DNA from 2 places in the Exiguobacterium sp. KKBO11 genome. Region 2 is predicted to be linked to the other one. Evidence: a T-box and tRNA genes for the amino acid it is inferred to sense, from the RefSeq annotation. Region 2 holds a T-box; the other holds one or more tRNA genes.
The links. The T-box of region 2 lies ahead of leuS (leucine--tRNA ligase). A T-box ahead of a tRNA ligase gene usually reads a tRNA of that ligase, here a tRNA-Leu.
Positions count from the first base shown of each region.

Region 1: it has a tRNA-Leu gene. The T-box ahead of leuS (leucine--tRNA ligase) is inferred to sense a tRNA for this amino acid. The anticodon was not compared.

Region 1 is NZ_LUCU01000011.1:1,085,921-1,094,219, reverse strand. Features, by position in the region: gene AYO36_RS05645 (amino acid ABC transporter ATP-binding protein) at 1-253, opposite strand, end outside; gene AYO36_RS05640 (amino acid ABC transporter permease) at 250-894, opposite strand; gene AYO36_RS05635 (transporter substrate-binding domain-containing protein) at 926-1,693, opposite strand; tRNA gene AYO36_RS05630 (tRNA-Leu) at 1,896-1,979, opposite strand; gene AYO36_RS05625 (alpha/beta hydrolase) at 2,022-2,954, opposite strand; gene AYO36_RS05620 (hypothetical protein) at 2,976-3,317, opposite strand; gene AYO36_RS05615 (S66 family peptidase) at 3,333-4,343, opposite strand; gene AYO36_RS05610 (DUF779 domain-containing protein) at 4,532-4,894, opposite strand; gene adh (aldehyde dehydrogenase) at 4,917-6,437, opposite strand; gene AYO36_RS05600 (TraR/DksA C4-type zinc finger protein) at 6,634-7,158, opposite strand; gene AYO36_RS05595 (hypothetical protein) at 7,227-8,024, opposite strand; gene AYO36_RS05590 (mannitol-1-phosphate 5-dehydrogenase) at 8,261-8,299, opposite strand, start outside.
Region 2 is NZ_LUCU01000011.1:512,755-521,053, reverse strand. Features, by position in the region: gene AYO36_RS02835 (hypothetical protein) at 1-110, opposite strand, end outside; gene leuS (leucine--tRNA ligase) at 242-2,647, opposite strand; T-box leader at 2,694-2,916, opposite strand; gene AYO36_RS02825 (HAD family hydrolase) at 2,955-3,599, opposite strand; gene AYO36_RS02820 (peptidoglycan bridge formation glycyltransferase FemA/FemB family protein) at 3,693-4,727, opposite strand; gene AYO36_RS02815 (MDR family MFS transporter) at 4,911-6,089, opposite strand; gene mnmM (tRNA 5-(aminomethyl)-2-thiouridylate-methyltransferase MnmM) at 6,243-6,839, shown strand; gene AYO36_RS02805 (serine aminopeptidase domain-containing protein) at 6,894-7,598, opposite strand; gene AYO36_RS02800 (GNAT family N-acetyltransferase) at 7,677-8,165, opposite strand.

The DNA.
Region 1 (8,299 bases), 570 kb from region 2:
AGACCATCCCGACTTCTTCCCGGACCTTGTTGATATCGACCTTTGGACTCGTAATATCGAAATCATCGACGATGACGGTACCACCTGTAATCTCTTCCAATCGATTCAAACAGCGTAAAAACGTACTTTTCCCAGATCCCGACGGACCGATGACACAAACGACTTCTTTTTCGGCAATCGAGACGTTGATGTCTTTTAAGACTTCATTCGAACCGAATGATTTCTTTAGATTCTTTACTTCTATGATACTCATCGTAATGTAAACCTCCGTTCCAAGAACTTCGCCACTAAGGACAAGAGATAAATGATGACGAAGTACATCAATCCGACGACGGACCAGACGATGAATGGTTCAAACGTCGTTGACTGCTGCACTTGACCTTGTTGTGTCAAGTCAGCGATCCCGATAATCGACAACAACGATGTATCTTTTAAGCTGATGATCGATTGGTTCGTAATCGTTGGTAACATCCGCCGGAATGCTTGCGGTAAGATGATCTGTACCATCGTTTGACGCCCTGTCATCCCGAGTGAACGCGCAGCTTCTGTTTGTCCTTTATCAATCGACTGGATACCAGCTCGAATGATCTCCGCAAAATAAGCACCGGCATTGATTGCGACCGTCAGTATCCCTGCATACATCCGGTCCATCGATAACCATTCGAGCGAATTGAGTCCAAAATAGATGAAGAATAACTGAACGATGAACGGCGTTCCGCGAATGACATCGATATAGACGATCGCGATCCCGTTTAAGATTTTTGATGGTGATAACCGCATCAATGCGACGACTAAGCCAATCAGAAAGCCGACGATGACCGCGATGATGAAAATATACAATGTGACTTGAAGCCCTTCCAAGAAAAATGGAAATGCGGTTTTGACCACTTCCATTGGCTATCCCACTCCCTTATCGCCTTGCGACTTATTTCAGATACGTGTCAACGATTTTATCGTATTCACCGTTTTCTTTCAGATTCGCAAGCCCTTTGTTGATTTTCTTCATCAGATCCTCGTTCTCACCTTTTAAGACAGCAATTCCGTAGTTGTCCCCGTTGAGACGGTCTCCGACAAGTTTTAATCCAAGGTTTTGTTGTTTGTTGGCATATGAGATGACAGGATAATCTTCAATCAAAGCAGCAGCGTTACCGTTCTTCACTTCTTGGAACATCGCTGGACTGTCATTGAACTGTGTGACCGTGAATCCCAGTTTGTCTGCGTTATCCGTTGCATATTTCGCACCCGTCGTTCCCTTTTTGACGGCTACTTTTTTCCCTTTTAAATCGTTGACGGATTTAATACCATTCTCATCTTCTTTGACGACTAGAATAAGACCAGCTTTGAAGTATGGATCCGAGAATGTGACGACTTTCTTCCGTTCTGGCGTAATACTCATACCAGCAATGGCAACGTCCAATTGATTTGCTTGAAGTGCCGGAATGATGCCGCTAAAGTCCATCGCTTCAAATTGAATCTTGAAGTTCTGATCCTTCGCGATTGCTTTCATGAGATCGATGTCGATTCCTTTGTACGTATCCCCGTCTTTATATTCGAATGGTGGATACGTGACGTCAATGCCGACCTTGTACGTCTTTCCTTCAGACGACTCTTCTTCTTTCGAACCGATGCTACATGCACCAAGTACGAGAACACAGCTCATCAAGAGCGCTAGCAAGATACTCCCTTTTTTCATGTTTGTTTCCCCTCTCCTATGTGTTAAAGATTGTCTACTTCACTTAGTACTTTCCCTGAAGAGTACCCTCTTTAAAACGTATTTTACCAGAAAAATTCTAAAAAGATAAATATTTCTGAATTTTTATTCGTTGTAATCGTTTTCTATTCAGCAACAAAAAAGAAGGCAACCCCTTGCTGGGATTGCCTCCTTCAATCATTTATGCCGCCGAGAGGACTTGAACCTCCACGGTGTTGCCACCACTAGATTCTGAGTCTAGCGCGTCTACCAGTTCCGCCACGACGACGTTGATTTATGATATTAATATAGCGGGTAACGAACTGAGTTGTCAATCATTTCGCAAGATGTTGCGAACGAACTTCTCGACGACATCATCATACAATGCCGGATCCTCAAAATAGGCCATCGCGTGAGCGGCATTTGGAATGACGACGAGCTCTTTTTCCGTTGGACAAGCTTCATACAGCTCATATACCATGTCTGTCGGTACAAACGTATCCGCCCCACCATGGATGAACAAAATCGGTACCTGTGCTTTTTTGACTTGTTTCAACGATGATGCTTCACGGAACGTATAACCTGCCTTTAGCTTCGTCAATACGCTCGTCATGCCTAAGAACGGAAAGTGTGGTAGTCGGTACATCCGCTTCATCTGATACGCAAGGACAGCATTGACGGACGTATAGGCACAATCAGAAATGATCCCTTTGATTTGTGGTGGGAGTTGTTCGCCACTCGTCATCAATACGGTCGCCCCTCCCATCGACACCCCATGCAAGAACAGTTTCGCATCCTGTCCGATCCGTTCAATCAGATAGTTCGACCAACTGAGACAATCTTCCCGATCATGCCATCCGAATCCGATATAGTGACCGTCACTCATTCCGTGTCCACGATTATCGGGCATCATGATATGGAAACCGGCCTGATGGTACAGATAGGCGAATCCGGCTAAATCCGTTCCGACGCCTCCGTACCCGTGCACGAGAATGACGATCCGATCTGACGGAACAGGTGACGGAAGAAAATGCCCGCGTAACGTTAAACCGTCTTTCGCTTCAATCTCGATCCGCTCAAGCGGTTGCTCCTTGATCCACGTCTGACCAGGTTGCATCAATCGGACCATCTCGTCACTTAAATCTCGATTATTCGATAAGAATGGCTTTGGATTCGTGGCGATTGCCATCTCATAAAAATAATAACTCGCTGCTACTAATCCGGATCCGATGACTCCGATTCCAATTTTTGTTCTGCGACGCATCTGCCCCACTCCTTCTTTCCGTTATAGCTCGATCTTTAGTTGAGCAGCATGGTCATCCTCTTCATCCTGCAAGACTTGTTGACGTAATCGTTGTTCTTGTTGCTGACGCCGGTAGGCAAATTCTTGGACGAGCTCTGTACCCGTGAATCCATCTTCTACGAGTTCGCTCAATAATTCCGTTTCTGTCTCGACGACCTCCCCCGGACGTCGCATGACGAGAACATCTCCGACTTGTGCAATCAGCAATTCATCTTCTAGACGAAGTGCATCGTAAAATGGTTCAGGTAACGTCATTCGACGTGTCTCCGGATTGATATGGACGCGTTTATAAACGCCTAATGCTTGAAACTTACGACGTGCCATTGCGTGCTCTCCTTTTTAGTTGAACGTAAGATCGATTCGTGAATCTTTCCCTTGAATACGAACCGTCCCCGTCGCTCCATTGATTAACGTCAACTGTGGCGGTTGATGACCGATGTCAAGATCATATAAGACTGGTAAGCCCGTCTCATCCGCGAGATATTGATATACGTCTAGCCATGTCAGGTCTTCTATAATCCTTGCAGACGTACGGCCAAATAAAAAGCCAGCCGCATGGTCGAACCACCCAGCATACGCCATTTGTCGCAGCGTCCGGTGTACCTCTGCAGAATTCGCTTCAGACACCTCAAAGTACCAGAGTATCGGTTCTCCGTTGATCTCTTCACGCTGGAAACGCTGCACATCTCCATACGGTGTCCCAATCAGATGGCGAATCGTCTCCAGACACCCACCAAGTAACCGTCCAGTCACTTCTGTTCGCTCATCAAGTGCTTTCCATTCCGTCGCTTCCGTTAGCTGAAATAACGAACCTGTTGGACGTTCTTCATCAGTCCACTCGGGTTGATAACGATCGGAAGCCCATTGTGTGACGGTTCCTCCAGTTGGCGTCGCGAGCACCCGTCGCCAGGCACTTGTCGTCTCGTCCCATTCTTCACTCCGAAGCTCAACGAAATTCGGACCATGTGCTGTCGCGATTCCCGTCTGAAGCGTCAGACTGAGCAATAACGTACTGATATCAGAATAGCCAAGCAACCATTTTGTTTGGTAAGTAGCTAGCGTCAACTCGGGTAAAAGATCAATGGCGCGTTCCCCGCCAAATGGCGGGATGACGGTATCAATCGTCTCATCCGTCATCATGTGATTCAATTCTTCGGCGCGTTGTTTGACCGGTGCACTCTCAGCAAGTTGATGCGACCAAATCGTTTCGCCTAAACGGACGTTCATTTGCCGTGCTTGTACCTGTTCAACTGCTTGTTCGACCCATTCCTGTTGCTGTTCACGTAATCCGGAGGAGGGCGCCGTCACTCCGATCGTTTGACCTGTCCAACCTAAAAATGGATATTTCATGGTGACCCCCTATAATGTCATAGTGTGAAACTATCTTCTCGTCAAAATATGAGTTCATTATACCGTTCTTATGCCGCATTACCAACTTTTATCCTGTTCGAACGTTGTGATACGAACAAAAAACACGATTCCGTACAAGCGACCTGAATGAACAAGTCGCATCGACGAAACCGTGTTTGATTCCTTTATTAGCTTGATGCTGATAGTTCAGCGTATTCCTCTTGCGTGAACGCACGGGAGCGTGTCAAAAAACGTTTCCCTTCGACACCTTCAAGAGAGAACATTCCGCCTCGACCATCCACGACATCAATGATGAGTTGCGTATGTTTCCAGTACTCATATTGATCTTCATGAATATAAAACGGACAACCACCGATCTCTCCCAGTTTTTTATCCTGATCTCCTAGGAATAGATCACCCTGCGCAAAACACATCGGGGAACTGCCATCGCAACAACCACCAGATTGATGAAACATCAACGGACCGTGTTTTTCTCTCAACTGGTCGATTAACTCTAGACAAGCTGCTGTCGCCTGAACACGTTCCACCATTTGCATCCACGTCCTTTCCGACTTAGAAGAAACCGAGTTTATTCGGGTTGTAACTAACGAGTAGGTTTTTCGTCCGTTGGTAATGGTTGAGCATCATCTTATGGTTTTCACGTCCGATCCCTGACATTTTGTAACCACCAAACGCCGCGTGAGCTGGATATTGGTGATAACAGTTCGTCCAGACGCGTCCTGCTTCGATCGCACGCCCAAACCGATAAGCACGGTTCATATCACGTGTCCAGACGCCCGCACCAAGACCATATAACGTATCATTCGCAATTTCGAGTGCTTCTTCTTCCGTCTTGAATGTCGTGACCGATAGAACCGGTCCGAAAATTTCTTCTTGGAAGATTCTCATCTTATTGTGTCCTTTGAAGATCGTTGGTTGGATGTAATATCCTTCTGCGAGATCCCCTTCGAGCATGTTGCGCTCTCCACCGATGAGACATTCTGCGCCTTCTGACTTACCGATTTCAAGATATGAAAGAATTTTCTCCATCTGCTCGTTCGAAGCTTGAGCACCCATCATGACGTCCGAATCAAGGGGATTTCCGATCTTGATGGCTTTGACGCGCTCAAGAACACGTTCCATGAACGGTTCGTAAATCGATTCTTGAATCAAGGCACGCGACGGACACGTACAGACTTCTCCTTGGTTCAACGCGAACATCAGTAATCCTTCGATTGCTTTATCGAAGAAAGCATCATCTGCCTGCATGATATCCTCAAAGAAGATATTCGGTGATTTCCCACCGAGTTCGAGTGTGACTGGAATCAAATTTTGTGATGCGTACTGCATGATCAAACGTCCTGTCGTCGTCTCACCCGTAAAGGCGATTTTTGCGATTCGTTTGCTTGAAGCGAGCGGTTTCCCTGCTTCAAGACCAAAACCGTTGACGATGTTAAGAACACCCGGTGGGAGTAAATCCTCAATGAGCTCAACGAGTACCATGATGCTCGCTGGTGTTTGTTCTGCTGGTTTTAAGACGACGCAGTTCCCTGCCGCGAGTGCTGGCGCTAGTTTCCAGACAGCCATCAGGAGTGGGAAGTTCCATGGAATGATTTGACCAACGACGCCAAGTGGCTCATGGAAGTGATACGCGACCGTATCTTGATCGAGTTCGCCGACCGAACCTTCTTGGGCACGGATGACGCCGGCGAAATAACGGAAGTGATCGATTGCGAGCGGTAGATCGGCGTTGAGTGTCTCACGGACCGCTTTCCCGTTCTCAAGTGTCTCTGCATAAGCGAGCATCTCAAGGTTTTCTTCCATCCGATTCGCGATTTTATTTAAAATGTTTGAGCGTTCCGTTACAGACGTTTTCCCCCATGCTTCTTTTGCCGCGTGTGCTGCGTCAAGAGCCAGTTCGATATCTTCCTTACCGGAACGAGCGACTTGGCACAATACTTTACCAGTGACAGGTGTGACATTATCAAAATATTCTCCCCCGACAGGTGCAGTCCACTTTCCGTTGATGTAATTTTCATACCGTTCCTTGTACTGTACTTTTGACCCTTGCTTGTTCGGAATGTCATAAATCATGCATTATTTCCTCCCTCAACTAAAATGGTCAAGCAGTGAGACGGATGCTTGTATGCGCTTACATTTTAATATAGGCTAAAACAGCCCCCTCGATACCATCGTACCAAAATTATATGAAAAGTCAAAAAATTCCGGTAACTATTTATGATTTTTTTCGAGAAAAAAACATCTCCATTTTCGGGAGATGTTTTGCCGGTCAAGACCGTGTCGGGTCAATTCCGTCTTCTTGGTCAGACGGTGTATCGGAACTACCGAAATCACTTACTTTCGAGAATCCATCCGTATCACCGTCGATGTCTTTCCCGCGGGCTGTGACAGATGGATCCAGTACGTCTTCTTCGCTTGGTCGCGAATTCGGGTCGTTCTCGTTTTGTTCTGCTTCTTCTTTTGCATGCTCGATGCATAATAACGTTTCCGGAATGATATCAAGACGTTCAATCTCAATCTCTTTTCCACAGACCTTACAAATGCCATACGTTCCGTCCTCGATCGCTTTTAGGGCACGGTCCACATCCGAGAGCATATCCTCTTGCATGTCCGTGATTGCTTGATCGCGTTCCCGCAAGAACAATTCATCGCCGGAATCGGCAGGATGATTATCGTAACTCGACAATTCACCTTCATCGTAGTCGGTATCGCGTTGTTCGATGTTTGATGTCGTCTTTTCTTTTTCCTTTAATAACCGTTGCTTGAATTCTTCCGTCTGTTGTTTAGATAACATGATTGTTCGACTCCCCTTCGTTAGAACCTCTGTTAAGAATGTAGCCTATTCGAAGAAGAGTTAAACCATCACGAACACTTATAAGAACGAATTGATCCATGAAGATCACAGATGACCGTCATGCATTCATTCCCATCGTTAAAACAAATCTGATGTGATCGTCCGTTCTTGGATGTCGTGATGTCATCAATCCACAGTTGCGAAGCATCTGCCGAAGACAGCATCGCAATTTTGTCACGAATCATGAATAAATCAAACGGTAACAGATTCAAGGATTGAATCGTCAAACCATGTTTACGGAAGAGTGGATCAAGCTGATATTGCGAAAGACTATACAAACACTTCTCGGCCCCACCAATCAACAACTGAATCGAATGGGAGGGCTCATGACTATCGATGCGCTCCTTGTGCAGGATGATTCGTCCTCGAACACCAGACTCATTGAAAATTCGTTGCGTATCCTCTTGTGAAAGGCGTGGTCCACCTTCCTTCACCTTTAAGACGATGTGGGCGAATTCAGCAAAATCAGGTTTCCCGATTTCAAGAGCCGGGATATGACGGACTTCTTCGCGTTCAATGATTTCAATCAAGTCACGCTCGACTTGGACACTGACCGTATCTGTCGAAAAGACACGGACGTCGATCACGAATTGATCAAGTACCGCATTTACTTCGATCGTGTACGTCAAATCAAGGTTTTTTTCTTGTTCAACCAATAGTCGATTCAAGATGAGTTGATGCAATAAATGGACTGGCGTACGCGAAGAAAATTGACTCGAATAAATCAAATGTTTTGGTCCGGTTCCTTTTGTAGTTTTTGGTCGTGCTCCGTTTAATCTATATACGTTCACTTTATAATTCAACATATGATCACCTTCTCTTACCTGAAAAATCGGAATAGAGATGTTCCGTTCATATAGCGTACAATGTATTTTAATCGCTAAATATTCGTTTTCGAATATTCCAAATTTAATATACAAATTGTAATCAAATTGTGATAGAAGAATTTCAAAAACTGATCATTTCGATGAGGACGTCGCATTTAATTCGATATACAAAAACACCTTTCACATCCCGTGAAAGGTGTTGAGAACACTTATTCTTAAGCAATCGAATTGACTTGGTGTTGCATCGCTTCATA
Region 2 (8,299 bases):
TCTTGAATACGTGACAACGTCTCCGGCTTCGAGAAGACGAGCAGTACGCAAAGGATCAACCCCGAAACGACAGCAAAAATCGTTGTATAGACTATATAAGATCGTTTCATTGATGGTACTCGCCTTTCTTTCTCGGTTTCTGATTCAGTGTAGCAGAAGGTCGTTGAAAAAAAAAGCGGACTTGCGATGGAAATGAAGAAACCCCCTCCATTCGCATCAAACGAATGAAAGGGGCTATGGCTTAGTTTGCCACGATATTGATTAATTTTTTCGGTACGACGATGACTTTACGAACCGTCTTGTCGCCGATCCATTCTTGTGTCTTTTCATCAGCAAAGGCAAGTGCTTCGATTTCTTCTTTTGTCGCATCGATGTTGATTTCGATTTTCGAGCGAACCTTTCCGTTCACTTGAATGACGAATTCCATCGTATCGCTGACGAGTTTCGATTCATCGAATGTTGGCCATGCTGCATACGTCAATGTCTCTTCAAATCCAAGTTGTTCCCAGAGTTCTTCACCAAGGTGTGGTGCGACTGGCGTTAACAATTGGATGAATCCACGAAGGAAGTGACGCGGAAGAACCGGCTGTTTGTTTGCTTCGTTGACGAAGACCATGAGTTGCGAAATTCCGGTGTTGAACTGGATGTTCGCGAAGTCTTCCGTGACCTTCTTGACCGTCTGGTGGTACGTTCGCTCGAAGTCAGCATCGACTTCCGTAACGTCTTGAATGTCTGCTGTCCGTTCGAACAAGCGCCAGACACGGTCGAGGAAACGACGCGCCCCGTCAAGACCGTTCTCCGACCAGGCAACTGATGCATCGAGTGGTCCCATGAACATTTCGTACAAGCGTAACGTATCCGCACCATGCGATTTGACGATTTCATCCGGATTAATGACGTTACCGCGTGATTTCGACATCTTCTCGTTGTTCTCTCCAAGAATCATCCCTTGGTTGTATAACTTCTGGAATGGTTCTTTTGTTGGTACGACACCTGCATCATATAAGACTTTATGCCAGAAGCGCGCATACAACAAGTGGAGAACGGCGTGTTCCGCACCACCAATATAAATATCGACTGGAAGCCAGTATTTTAATTTTTCTGGATCCGCGATCGCCTCTTCATTGTGCGGATCGATGAAACGAAGATAGTACCAGCAGCTTCCGCCCCATTGTGGCATCGTATTCGTCTCACGACGCCCTTTCATTCCTGTTTCAGGATCCGTGTAATCCAACCAGTCTTCCGCAAGCGCAAGTGGTGATTCGCCTGTACCAGACGGTTTGATTTCCGGAATGATTGGAAGTTCAAGCGGTAACTCCTCTTGACTGAGCGTCTTCATCGAACCATCTTCCATATGAACGACTGGAATCGGCTCGCCCCAATACCGTTGACGACTGAACAACCAGTCGCGGAGACGATACGTGATTTTCTTACGTCCGACTTGATTCGTTTCGAGTTCAGCAATCATCGTCTCGATTGCTTCTTGTTTTCCAAGACCATCAAGCATATGCGAGTTGACGTGTTCGCCCTCTCCTGTATAGGCTGCTTCATCAACGTTTCCACCCGCGACGACTTCAACGATTGGCAAGTCGAATTGTTTCGCGAATTCATGATCGCGCTCATCGTGTCCTGGGACCGCCATGATTGCACCCGTTCCGTACGAAGCAAGGACATAATCAGCGATCCAGATTGGAAGACGATCACCTGAGATTGGATTGACGGCGAAAGCACCCGTGAAGACGCCTGTTTTTTCCTTCGCTAAATCCGTCCGCTCGAGGTCCGACTTCGTTTGGACTTGCGAAATGTACGTATCGACGGCTTTCTTGTGATCCGCTGTCGTGATGTCAGCTACGAATGGATGCTCCGGCGCAAGCACGAGGTACGTCGCACCAAAAATTGTGTCCGGACGTGTCGTAAAGACCGTGACTTGTTTTTTGTGTCCATCAATCGTGAAGTCGATTTCAGCACCTTCTGATTTTCCGATCCAGTTCCGTTGCATCTCTTTGACAGAATCCGGCCAATCAAGGTCATCGAGATCTTCAAGAAGACGATCCGCATATTCCGTGATTTTCAAGACCCATTGACGCATCGGGACACGCACGACCGGATGATTTCCGCGTTCAGATAATCCGTCGATGACTTCTTCATTCGCAAGAACGGTTCCGAGTGCTGGGCACCAGTTGACCGCGACTTCGTCCACGAACGCAAGTCCTTTTTCATACAACTTCGTAAAGATCCACTGTGTCCATTTGTAGTACTTCGGATCTGTCGTGTTGATTTCACGATCCCAGTCATAGGAGAATCCAAGTTCTTTCAACTGACGCTTGAACGTCTCGATGTTTTTCGCTGTGAATTCACGTGGGTCATTCCCTGTATCGAGGGCGTATTGTTCTGCTGGTAATCCGAACGCATCCCATCCCATCGGGTGCAAGACGTTGTATCCTTGCATCCGTTTCATCCGTGCGAGGATGTCGGTTGCTGTGTAGCCTTCCGGGTGACCGACGTGGAGTCCGGCACCTGATGGATACGGGAACATATCAAGGGCATAAAACCCTTCTTTTTCTGGATCTTCTGTCGTGACGAAGGCGTTTTCTTGATCCCAACGCGCCTGCCATTTTGGTTCGATTTCGCGATGATTGTACGGCATGTCTTTTCCTCCTCTAATCTAAAAAAACCGGTCCTCCGTCCCTAGGAATAGGGACGAAAGACCGGTTTGGCTTCCGCGGTACCACCCACGTTGTCTGTCTATGACAGACCGCTTGATTCACGGATAACGGTGTGAAAGACCGGATTCGCTACTACGACTTCACGAATCGTGCTCCCTGACGAGTTCACGGTTGTTACCGACTGGTTCGCACCTTCCACCAGCTCTCTTGACGGCACCTTTCCCCTACTACTTCAGTTCCATGCATTTGACTATCTTTTCCTAGTGTAATCTGTTTCTTCCTCAAGCGTCAACGCTTCCGTAAAATTTCCTCGATTTCTGCATGCGATCGTGCGACATGATCCGCTTGTTCTAGACGTTGCATCGGCATCCGATCATCGAGAAGCGCAATCACTTCCATGCCTGCTGCTTTTGCGCCGATCATCCCGTTCGCAGCGTCTTCAATGACGAGACAATCTTCAGGTGCGTGCCCGATTCGTGATGCCGCAAGTCGAAAAATCGCAGGATCCGGCTTCGAACGCATGACTTCTTCCCCACTGACGTAATGCGTGATTGGAAGCTCATAATGACGGATGACGCGTTCGATTTTTTGAAGCGAACTCGAGGAGGCGATCCCGATATCGTAACCAAGAGACGCCGCTTGTTCGATGACTTGTTTGACTCCCTCTTTTAAGCCACATTCCTCCGGTTTTGCATGAATTTGAAACAAACGATGTTCTTCCTCAAGTAACGCACTCGCTGTTTCTGGGAGCTCGTGTTGAGTGACAAGTTCTTCCCACATCTCATCTCCTGTTTTCCCCATGAACGTCGCATACTGAACCGGATCGAGTGGAATCGATAACGTTTTGAACATCTGCTGATGGACCTCAAAGTAGCGGATTTCACTATCTAAGATGACCCCATCCATATCAAAAATAAGACCTCGTTTTTTCAAGACACATCCCCCTCTATTGATCTATCATGATTTCAGCATATCAAAAAACGACTACACGATGTAGTCGTTTCGCCTTCTTCATTTAGTTACTGTTTAACTTGTCGCCATTTGGACACTGGTTTGTCGGTAAGCTGGAAAATAATCCGAATCAGCATCTGACCCGTATCGTACACATAACTGATCGTATATGGCTGGTTGAAGAATGGATTTTCCTTGATGATACTCAAATAAACGATACCCGGTGTAACGGCATTTACTCTCAAAGAGACTATCCCGTTCTTGATATCCACCCCCGAGATGTTGTTCGATGAGACCGCGTGCTTTCGTCTGAAGAATCGCTTCATACTCGAGTCGCTGATTCGGGAACATCTTCGCTTCGTCCCGCTTACAACCAATCAAATGACCGTGGGCATATTCTTTTCCGAGCAATACGAAGTATCCACCAACAGGTTCTCCGTCGATTTCCGCAATCAGTAACAATGGCTCACAGAGTGGATTTGCTTCAAATAATTGTTCAAAATAACTGTCCGTAAAATAGTAATGAGCCGAAGCATTCTTCCGGTCCATCGTTTCATGATACAACGCCACAAAAATAGGTAGGTCGTCTCGCGTTCCTGTTCTAACGGTTAAAGGAGAGGCAAGCGATTTGCGAATCATACTTCTCGTCTTCTTATGAAATGTCTGCATGATGTCCTCTAGTGAAGGGCGTAAATCGATACTCGTCGTATGACGGATGAAGGAGACTTTTGTCCAATCCCGCATGAAACGTTCATTACCTGTCAATGGATTAAAGCGAATCATTTCCGAGACGATCGCTTCTCGTTTTGCCCACCTTTCAAACAATAAGCGTGCATGCTGCATTTCAGTCGTAGTCAGTTGACCGATGATTTCCGGTCCACCATAGCCATACGGCGTGATGAGATCTGAATAAGGCGTATCAAAAATCCGGCGTTTCAGAAATGGATAGAACAGTGTTCCTACATCACCTTCATAACGGAATAGCACCGCTTGCTCAGCCGGTCTAGCATTGAGCGTGACGTATTGGTGACTGTAGAAGATATCAAGAGGCTGTTGCTGTACATGCGTCGTCCAAGTTGTGGCATCTGTGATGAATTGACACCTTTCCATTCGTGCACCTCCAGTCAAAAAGAAGCAACGTTCATATGACCTTTCTTTTTCAAGTTCTTGATTAGAAAGTACCCGTTTCTTTGCCGAAATATTCCATATTATTAAATGTTTATTTTATGATTTTGGAACGAATGACGTAACAAAAGACAGCGGATCTAATGTCCGCTGTCTCACAAATGATGCTCATGAGGTGATTTTAGGAATAGCACGAAGGAAGACGACGCCTGCTAACAGGATCAATCCAATCAATGTCAAGAAGACCGCTGACATACCGGATACATCGTAGATCAACCCTCCAACAGTCGGACTGATCATCCGCCCCGCTGAAGCAGCAATATTGACGTACCCTTGGAATTCTCCTTCTTTTCCGATCGGCGCGAGTCTCGCCGCCATAGCAGGAACTGCTGGCCAGATGAACATCTCACCAATCGTCAGGATGATCATCGCGACGAGGAACATCTTGAAGCCGCCTGCGAACGGAACGATCAGATAAGACAAGAGGAAGATTCCTGTACCGGTCATCAATTGTCGCTTTAAGTCATCTCCAAACCAACGAAGAATTGGTGTTAGTAAAGGTTGTGCGAACACGATGAGTGCTCCGTTGATCGTCCAAAGAATCGAGTACTCGGAAATCGTGACACCGAGCGATTTCGTGTGTACGGCAAAGGTTCCTTGCCATTGCACATAAACGAACCAAAGTAAGGCATAACCAATCGAAACGAGCAACATCGTCCGTGCCGCACCGCGTGCAAGGGGTGTGCGTGTCGTTTCGATTTCGTCATGCGCCGCATGCATCCGCGCCGGTGCCTGAATCCAGGACAAACCGACGAACAAAATGATGGCAAAGGCGATGTAGAGGACGAGATTGGCGATGAAGATGTACTGAATCGAAAAGGCAGCGATTTGACCACTGACTGCTGTCCCGAGCGCTACACCGACGTTTTGTGCGACATAGATCGCATTAAAGGCACGGCGCCCGCCTTCCGGCCAGATGACACCCGTCATCGCGTAGATCGTCGGAAAAACCATCCCACCGACGAATCCAATCAATCCAAGCATCGCGACGTATCCGAGGTACGTCTGATGAAACAGCAACAAGCCGACGGAAGACAGGACAAGTCCGATGACACTGATGACAAGCGTCTTCTTGCCACCGAGACGGTCAAACGCTTTTCCACCTAAGTAGTTTCCGACGATTGCTAAGGCCGAGTTGACGAACAACGCCATCCCTGCTTTTGTCATCGACTCTCCTAAATATTCATGAATATATAATGTATTAAACGGCCATAAAAAAGAGGATCCCGTCGTATTGATGGCCATCGCAAGGACGAGGATCCAGACCGCTTTTGGTAATTTTGGCATACCTGTGGTCCTCCTATTTCATTCTCAACCTTGCCACTTTACGCAATCCGTCCCCTAGCTGTCAAGCCACTTCGCTTTTCGTCAACGAATCAAAAAATGATATAATGCAGAAAGAATCTTGCACATACTGAACCATTACTAGAAAAACAGACCATAGGAACAGGAGTCTATGCCATGTCACTTGCCCGTGTACTACCTTATACGAAACAATTACTCGAGTCCGTTATCGAGCCCGGAGACTGCGTCGTCGACATGACTGCCGGAAATGGACATGATACGCAGTTTTTAGCAGAACGCGTCGGTCCAGAAGGTCGAGTCCTTGCGTTCGACGTCCAGGCACAAGCCATCGAGGAATCGACTCGACGTATCGACGAAGCTGGAATGTTAGCACGCGTCGACCTTTATCATGAAAGCCACATCCATGTCGGTGCCCGTCTTTCGGACGAACAACGTCCTGTTCGTGCCGGTGTCTTCAATCTCGGTTACCTGCCTGGAAGCGACAAATCGATCACGACGACAGGTGAAGAGACGCTCGAAGCACTCGATGCCCTCCTCCCGGTCCTCGCTCCCGGCGGTCTTGTCGTCCTCGTCGTCTATCACGGTCACCTGGAAGGAAAACGGGAACGCGACGCTGTCCTCGATTACGTGACAGCCCTTGATCAGCAAAATTTTGCCGTTCTCCAGTATCGCTTCTTGAATCAACAAAATCATCCACCTTTCATCATCGCAATCGAGAAAAAAGTACGCTGATGATTGGACACAAAAAAAGTGATGCCCTTTTTTAGAGGCATCACTTTTGTTATTTCATTCCTCAACAAGCTTAAAGAACAACATTAATTTTTCTGCAAACCGTGTGTTCAACCGTTCAAAACTAAAATGCGGAAAGCCGTGTAGACGTTGTAAGTAAATCTGATCGCCACCCATTTTCCGGCATACTTCAAGCGTCAACTTGACGTCTGCGAACTGATCGTCTGGTGCATAAAAACAAGCCAAGTTCACACGCGGCAGTTTTTTTCGTTCCTCGTCATGTACGACGATCTCTTCTTCGATTTCCCGGTACTGTGCATAGGTCAGTTCACCGATGCGAACGGTATCTTCCGTACTTTGACCAAACGGCAACGTACCGAGTGGCGCATCAGGTCGGAAACGATCAAATGCACTCGCGAAGACTTGTTTGACGCCTCCGAGTTGTTTCGAAGGGTGCCAATCAAACAACGGTGAAATGAACGCAAGGCTTGCGACCGGTAATTCATATTCTTGCAACAGGCGATTGACGACGAGTGCGCCCATGCTACAGGCGACAATATGAATCGGTAGCTTGCGTTTCCCGGCTTCACGTAATGCTTCTTTTAACAGTTGACCATGCTCTTCAAACGAGATGCGACGTGGTGCGTCGACAAGTAATACTTCATACTCTCGTTCGAGTACCCGAATCAAGGCTTCACTCGGACGGGCACGCAGTTGTAACGGATAGACTAATACGATGATTCCTGTTGGTTGTTCAACCACAAACTCACCTCTTCACTTCATACTTCCTTTTTACGATACCTTATTTCAAACGCACACGAAACCGTCCCAAGACGGATTTCATGAGGCGACATGGCGAAGACGAATGACAGATTCTACTTGCCCAAAGACTTCTTCCGTCATCTCACTGAGTTCTTCAAAACCGAATGAGGTTAAGAACTGACGTGCTTTATAGTTACGTGCCTCCACGTATACTTCGAGTGGGACGGCTCCTTGTCGTTCGAGTTCACGGATCAGCCGTCGTCCGATTCCGTTTTGCTGATATTTCGGCAAGACGTACAGACGAATGATCTCCCACGTTCCCTCAACATCAACAGCATGAATGAAACCGACGATTTCCTCATCGATGATTCCGACATAAAAATACTCTCCCCGTGCTTCTTCCGCCGTCCGGATCGCACGAACGACTTCTTCTTGCGGATACGCCTCCTGCACGAAATGCGCTTTCGAACGTTCGGAATAGATTTCTGCATACGTATCCAACCAAGATGTGACGGCAATGTCATGAATACGTCCTGCATCAGCTGGAATAGCTTCGCGTATTTCCATAATCGGAACCCCCCTTTGTATTCATACGAATCGACTCATGTACTTTTACCCTCTTCTAGAAAAAACATTCGTTTCCTGCAAAGTTCCACGGAAACAAAAAAGTCCGAAAACCCGCGTAGGGTTTTCGAACTTTT